DNA from 2 places in the Arthrobacter sp. FW306-05-C genome. Region 2 is predicted to be linked to the other one. Evidence: predicted binding sites of a transcription regulator. Region 2 holds the regulator's gene; the other holds the start of a gene.

Region 1 (3,405 bases), 2.0 Mb from region 2:
CGAAACCGTAGGCGGCGCCGGCGAGCTTCGGTTCCGGCTGCATTGTCAGGCAGTAGTTCGTGAAGCCGCGTTCGCAGTTTTTACAAAATCCGCAAGCGATATTGAATGGCAGGACCACCCGTTCGCCCACTTTTACCTTGCTGACCGCAGGGCCGACCTCCACCACCTCGCCCAGGTTTTCGTGCCCGAAGGATCGGCCCGGTTCAAAACTGGTGCGCCCTTCGTACATGTGCAGGTCGGAGCCGCAAATGTTCGCTGAGGTGATGCGCACCAGCACGTCGGCGGGGTGCTCAATTTTGGCGTCGGGGATCTCCTCGACACTGACGTCGTTGGGTCCTTTGTAAACTACAGCCTTCATTGTTCGCTCTTTTCCAAAGTCCGCCCGGGGCAGCACAAATGCACTCCAGGGCGCGCGGCACCCAGGTACGTGTTCGTACATCACGGGGGAGCGGGATAGGAAAGGACCTCTGAGTCCGCCCATACGGGCGGGAGGCCCAGGATTCAAGGTGGCTCACTGCACTGGAAATCCTGGCGGGCAAGCCACTTCGCGAAATAGTAAATACCGGACCTCAATGCTAAGCACCCTTAGTAAAGGATGTCGAGGGGTAAGAGGGTGCAACAATTTCGGCGGGTGCTGCTTCACGCTGTCCATTCCCACGTTTGCACCGTGCTGGATCGTTACGCGGCACGGGCAGGATTAGGCTGCCACGTGGGTATATGTTTCGCAGTTAACCGGACTGGCCGAGGCTGACGACGAGGTTGATCGCTACTGCGACCACGAAGGTGGCGAAGAAGTAGGAGAGCAGTGCGTGCCCCAATGCGATCCTGCGGGAGGGGGTGGATGACTCGTTCACGTTGCTGGCGTTGTATGACATGCCGATGGAGAAGGCTGCGTAGGCGAAGTCGCTGTACGACGGGTCCTCGTTTTGATTGAAGCTGAAGCGATGGTGGTCGTCGTGGTAATACATCCGAGCGTACTTGAAGGCGTAGACAGTGTTGACGAGCGACCACGCGAGCACGACGCCGAGAGCAGCAAGGATCGCTGCCGCCACGCCGATGGGATCCTTCTGTTGGCTGCGGATCAGTGCAAAGACAACCGCAACGAGACTGGCAAATGTCGCACCTGTGATGAGGGAGTCGACGAGCCGTCGAGACTTGCCTTCCTGGCGGGCGAGTTCGCCCGTGGCTTCCGGACCAGCAGGCCACGCCTTGGTCCACGCCCAGGCCAGGAAGACGCAGCCGGCGACAGACCACCCGATCAAGGGCGCGAGTTCCGGAGCGCCAAGCAACGCCGGAACAAGCGCCACAACGAGACCAACGATGGCTGAGATCAGAGCCTTGCGATCTATATGTGACATTGAGACTTACCCTCCAGTTCGATGGCCGTGAAGGGGTCCGACGGTCCGCCGCTTGGGTCAGAGCGGATCTCAACATCACGGAATATCTCTGGACCTACGGATTTCTTTGCGTTCACAAGGAACCGGGGGTTCATTGTGCCCCATCGTACGCGGACATGCGCGGGTCCTTCAGGGTTGATTTCAGCGGACGATGACCAGAAGTGATCCGGCGCGGAATAGCACGTTGAGCATGGGCTGCAGCCAGATGCCGGAACTCATGGCTTTCACCGGGTCGTAGCGTCACCACTGCACCCGGGAATAAATACCATTCCCCAACGTTGAGTCATGTACACTCAACTTTCCAACGGAGGTTTCATGGCTTCATCATTCGGACCGGCGGAGTTCAGTAACGGCTCCTTCGACGAATTCCTTGCCCGTTATTTGCAGGGCCAACGCGGGGCCCGGAACGGGCAACCTATGGACATCACCCGGCTCCTGAGCCGGCGCACCCACGAGGTGCTTGCACGCGCCGCGGAATTCGCCGCGAACTACGGTCATGTCCACGTGGATGCGCTGCACATCCTGCGTGTCATCGTCGAGCGGGAACCGGCCGCCGACTATATCCGCCACGCGGGCTCGGCGCCCGGTGCCATCGCCACAGCCGCCGAGGAACGTCTTCCGGAGAAGGCAACTGCCAGGGCGGAAACGGCATTGGCCCTGACGCCGTCGGCACAGCGCGCCCTGCTGGACGCCTACCAGGTTGCCAGGGCATTCGGCTCAACGTACATCGATCCTGACCACGTGTTCTTCGCCCTCGTCGTCAACCAGGAGGCTCCGGCCGGTCAGGTGCTTGCAGCGGCCGGAGTGACACCGGAGTCCCTGCAGTCCGGCCCACGGGGGCAGTCCGCGGTGCCGGCGTCCGCACCGGCTGGTGCAGGGCCCGCACGGTCGCAGGCAGCCGCCGATGCATCTGACACCCCTGTCCTGGATACCTACGGCATCGACCTCACGCAGCGCGCGGGCGAAGGCGGCCTGGACCCCGTAATCGGCCGAAGTGCCGAGATCGAGCAGACCATCGAGATCCTCGCCCGGCGCACCAAGAACAATCCGGTCCTGGTCGGGGAAGCAGGCGTGGGCAAAACCGCGGTTGTCGAAGGGCTGGCCCAGGCGATCGTCGCCGGCACCGTGCCCGAACAGCTGCGCGGCAAGCGTGTGGTTGCCCTGGATCTGCCGGCCATGTTGGCCGGGACGCGATACCGCGGTGACTTCGAGGAGCGCCTGACCAAGGCGATGGACGAGGTGGCTTCACGTACCGGGGAAATTATCCTGTTCATCGACGAACTCCATACCGTGGTTGGAGCCGGCGGCGCGGGGGAAGGCGGCATGGACGCAGGAAACATCCTCAAGCCGCGCCTGGCCCGTGGGGAACTTCATCTCGTCGGCGCCACCACCCTGAACGAATACCGTCAGTTGGAGAAGGATTCGGCACTGGAACGCCGCTTCCAGCCCGTACACGTCGGCGAGCCCAGCGTCGAGGACGCAGTGCAGATCCTCGACGGCCTGCGTGGACGCTACGAGGAACACCACGGCGTCCGCTACACGGACGAGGCGATCCGTGCCGCCGTCGAACTCTCCGCACGCTACGTGACCGACCGTTTCCTGCCTGACAAGGCCATCGACCTCATCGACCAGGCAGGTGCGCGGCTGAGCCTCAAACGCGGCTCGCGGCCCGACATGGATGTTCTGCGCGAGAAGCTCGTCGCTTTGGAAAAGTCCAAGAACGACGCGGCCGCCGCAGAACGCTATGAAGAGGCCTCGAGACTGCGGGATGAGATCGAAGAGGTGAACCGGAAGCTCTCCGCGACCAGCTCCAGCGCATGGGAGTCCGACGGCGTCCAGAACATCGTCAATGAAGCGGAAATTGCAGGAATCATCTCCCGGTCCACCGGGATCCCGGCCAGCAGGCTCACCCAAGACGACCGGGAACGCCTGGCCAGGCTCGAGGATGACCTGCATCAGCGGATCGTCGGGCAGGACGACGCCGTGACTTTGATCGCGAAGGCGGTCC
Region 2 (3,405 bases):
GGAGCGCGGTCAGAACGGCGAACCGATCATCCGGGACAACCGCAAGGTTGACCCGGTGACCGGGCAGGCCCGGCACCCCGAGGGCAGTCACGCTGAAGGCGGAAACACTGCCCCCGGGGCCGGTTCCCAGGCCGGAGCAGATTCCGACGGCGACGCACTGGCCCAGGCCGAGGAGATTCTCAACGGCGTGGACGTGCCGGCCGAGGAATCCGTGGCCCAGGGGGCACCGGCAGGATCAACCGGCAACGCCGAGGCAGCCGAACTGCGCAACGACCTGCTCCGCCTCCAGGCTGAGTACGTCAACTACCGCAAGCGCGTTGAACGCGACCGCGCCGTGGCAGGGGAAATGGCCGTCATCGGCGTCCTGAACTCCCTGCTCCCGGTCCTGGACGACGTCGACGCCGCCCGTCAGCACGGCGACCTCACCGACGGACCCTTCGCCGCGATCGCCAACAAACTGGAGAACGCGCTGAAGACGTACGGCCTGGTCCGCATCAACGAGACCGGCGTGGAGTTCGATCCCACGATCCACGAGGCCCTGATCCAGCAGCCCGGCGAGGACATCGAGGTTGACACCGTCAGCCAGGTGCTCCGCTCAGGCTACAAATCAGGAGACCGCGTCCTCCGCGCAGCCCAGGTCATCGTCGCTGTACCTGCGTAGCATTACTCCAACGAGATGGCAGTTCGCAGCAATGATTCGTAAGAACACTGATGTGAACTGCCATCTCGGCACGTACTTTTTGAAAGGAAACGCCATTGGCTAGCCAGGATTGGGTGGACAAGGACTTTTACAAGATCCTTGGTGTTGCCAAGGACGCTTCCGACGCCGACATCAAGAAGGCCTACCGGAAGCTTGCGCGCCAGCACCACCCTGATACGAATGCGGGGAACGCTGCTTCCGAGAAGAAGTTCAAGGACATCTCCGAGGCTTATTCGGTGCTTTCGGATCCCGATGAGCGCCAGCAGTATGACGCCATCCGGGCCATGGGCAGCGGGGCGCGGTTTGCTCCCGGCGGTGCCGCCGGTGGCAACGGCGGGTTCGAGGACATGTTCGGCGGCCTGTTCACCGGCAACACCGGACGCCATGCGGGCGGGTTCAATCCTTCCGCCGGTGGCATCCCTCCCGAGTTCGCGGATCTTTTTGGCGGCTTCGGCGGTGCCCCCGGGTTCCAGCGCACGCCGCAGAAGGGCGCTGACCGGACCGCTTCCACCAGCATTTCCTTTGCCGGTTCCATCCGCGGCACCACTATCGGCCTGCGCGAGCCCAGCGGCGAAGTCATCGATGTCCGCGTTCCTGCCGGCATCAAGGACGGCCAGAAGGTCCGCGTGCGCGGCAAGGGCCAGCCGGGTGCTGCCGGCAACGGCGACCTGGTGGTGTCCGTCTCCGTCCAGCCCCACGCTTTTTACACGCGCGACGGCGACAACCTCCGCATCCACGTCCCGGTCACCTTCCCGGAGGCTGCCCTGGGCGCCGACATCGAAGTGCCTACCATCGACGGCGACAAGGTGAAGGTCCGCGTCCCGGCGGGCACGCCGTCGGGACGCACCCTGCGGGTGAAGGGCAAAGGCGTGAAGACCTCCAAGGGCACCGGCGACCTTCTGGTGACCATCGACGTCGCAGTTCCCAAGAATCTCAACAAGGACGCCGAAGCTGCGGTCAAGGCGTTCGCCGAGGCAACGTCGTCGGCGGACGTCCGCGAGGGCCTGGCAGCCAAGGCCCGGCTTTAGGGCGGAGGTGAGCCGTGGACATCAGTGCTGACCAGCCGATCTTCGTGATCTCCGTGGCGGCCGAGCTGGCGGACATGCATCCGCAGACCCTGCGGCAGTACGACCGGCTGGGCATCGTCAAGCCCAGCCGCGCCCCCGGGAAATCGCGGCGCTATTCGCAGCGTGACGTGAACATGCTGCGGGAAGTGCAGCGGCTGTCCCAGGAAGGCGTATCGCTCGAGGGCATCAAGCGCATCCTGGAACTCGAAAACCAGGTCGCGGCCCTCCAGAGCCGCATCACCGAGCTCACCGAGGAACTGGGCCGCCGGCCCCGTGCGGTGGACTCGCGGATCTTTGCTGCCGGCGCAGCCGGTGACGTGGTGAGCCTGGCACGCGGACAGCGGCCCCGGCCCAGGTCGCAGGCTGTCATGCTGTGGCGGCCCCGGGCCATTGGGCAGTAAGTACTGCATCCCGCTGCCTGCCGAAAATAGAGTACCTACTACTCGTGACCGGACAGCCCCCTGAAACTTGAATGGAACCATCGCCGGATCAGCGGCGGTGGTTCCACAAGTTCTGGGGGTTTTTCCGTGTTTAGAGTTCTCAGCAAAGGTCTCATCCGCAAGGCCCGGCCATGAGTCCGGGAATGGAATCGGTGGCCGCGTTCAGCCACTCCCTGCCTGGGCAGATCCTGCTGGCCATCGGGCAGACTGTCGTGGTGGTCTGCGTCTGCTTCGACATGGTCCGCGAGCTTTCCGTCCCGAGGTCGCACCGGCGCTACGTGGCCAGCACGGTGTTCCGGACCCTGGCCATCCCGTCCATCATGGCCAATGCCATGACCGTCTTCATCGCCTTGGTGGTTTCCTCCTGGATAAATGTGGTGATGGGCATGTTCGTGCTGGTGGCTATCGTCTTCCGGTTCCACCACAACCAGGACGAGGACAACTGGTGGAAGGGCAAGGGCAAGAAACTGGCACGCTGGGCCCGCCGCCAGTTCGCCGGCCGGACGTCAGCCGCCCCGGCCATGGGCTAGCAACGAAGGCCCCTGTGCCACACTGGCCCACTTTTCGGAGATAACCCACGACGGGAGCCCGGGTTTCCGGGTTTCCCGCGTCGAAAACTGGGCCAGTCCGGCAGCGGGCTCAACCACGGGGGCTTAGTAGCTGGGCCGGGTTTCGCCGTCGGTTGGCTTTACGAACTTCGCCGCGAGGGCCTCGGAGCCGCGGGCCAGGAGGGCGACGTCGGCGCCCACCAGGATGAAATCGGCGCCGTGGTCGAGATAATGCTGCGCGGTGTCCGGGTTGAAGGCGTTAACGCCGGCAGGTTTCCCGGCCGTTTTGGCGGCGGCGAGGCAGTGTTCGACGGCGGCGCGCACGTCGGGGTGTTCCTGCTGTCCCAGCAGTCCCATGGAGGCCGCGAGGTCTGACGGGCCGACGAAGACGGCGTCCACGCCGTCGACCTTGAGGATGTCCTCCACTGACTCGACGGCGGCCGTGGATTCGATCTGGACGGTGACGCTGATGGTCTCGTTGGCCTTGGCCAGGTAGTCCGGAACCCGGTTCCACCGTGCGGCGCGGGCAAGAGCGGAGCCCACGCCCCGGACGCCCTGCGGCGGGTATCGGGTGGCGGCCACGGCGGCCTCGGCCTCGGCGACCGAGTTGACCATGGGGATCAGCAGGTTCTGCACGCCCAGGTCCAGGT

The links. Region 2 encodes HspR, which represses chaperone genes until heat shock. Its sites were predicted from a motif close to AAGTTGAGTCNNNNNGACTCAACTT; they were not measured.
Region 1: the regulator HspR is predicted to act here: its motif matches at 1,673-1,697, upstream of LFT44_RS08990 (ATP-dependent Clp protease ATP-binding subunit).

The regions. Positions count from the first base shown of each region.
Region 1 covers NZ_CP084556.1:1,948,089-1,951,493, forward strand. Annotated here, with positions in the region: gene LFT44_RS08980 (glutathione-independent formaldehyde dehydrogenase) at 1-358, opposite strand, end outside; gene LFT44_RS08985 (DUF1345 domain-containing protein) at 729-1,358, opposite strand; gene LFT44_RS08990 (ATP-dependent Clp protease ATP-binding subunit) at 1,713-3,405, shown strand, end outside.
Region 2 covers NZ_CP084556.1:3,988,947-3,992,351, reverse strand. Annotated here, with positions in the region: gene LFT44_RS18575 (nucleotide exchange factor GrpE) at 1-661, shown strand, start outside; gene LFT44_RS18570 (DnaJ C-terminal domain-containing protein) at 757-1,728, shown strand; gene LFT44_RS18565 (heat shock protein transcriptional repressor HspR) at 1,743-2,168, shown strand; gene LFT44_RS18560 (hypothetical protein) at 2,351-2,737, shown strand; gene LFT44_RS18555 (HpcH/HpaI aldolase family protein) at 2,861-3,405, opposite strand, start outside.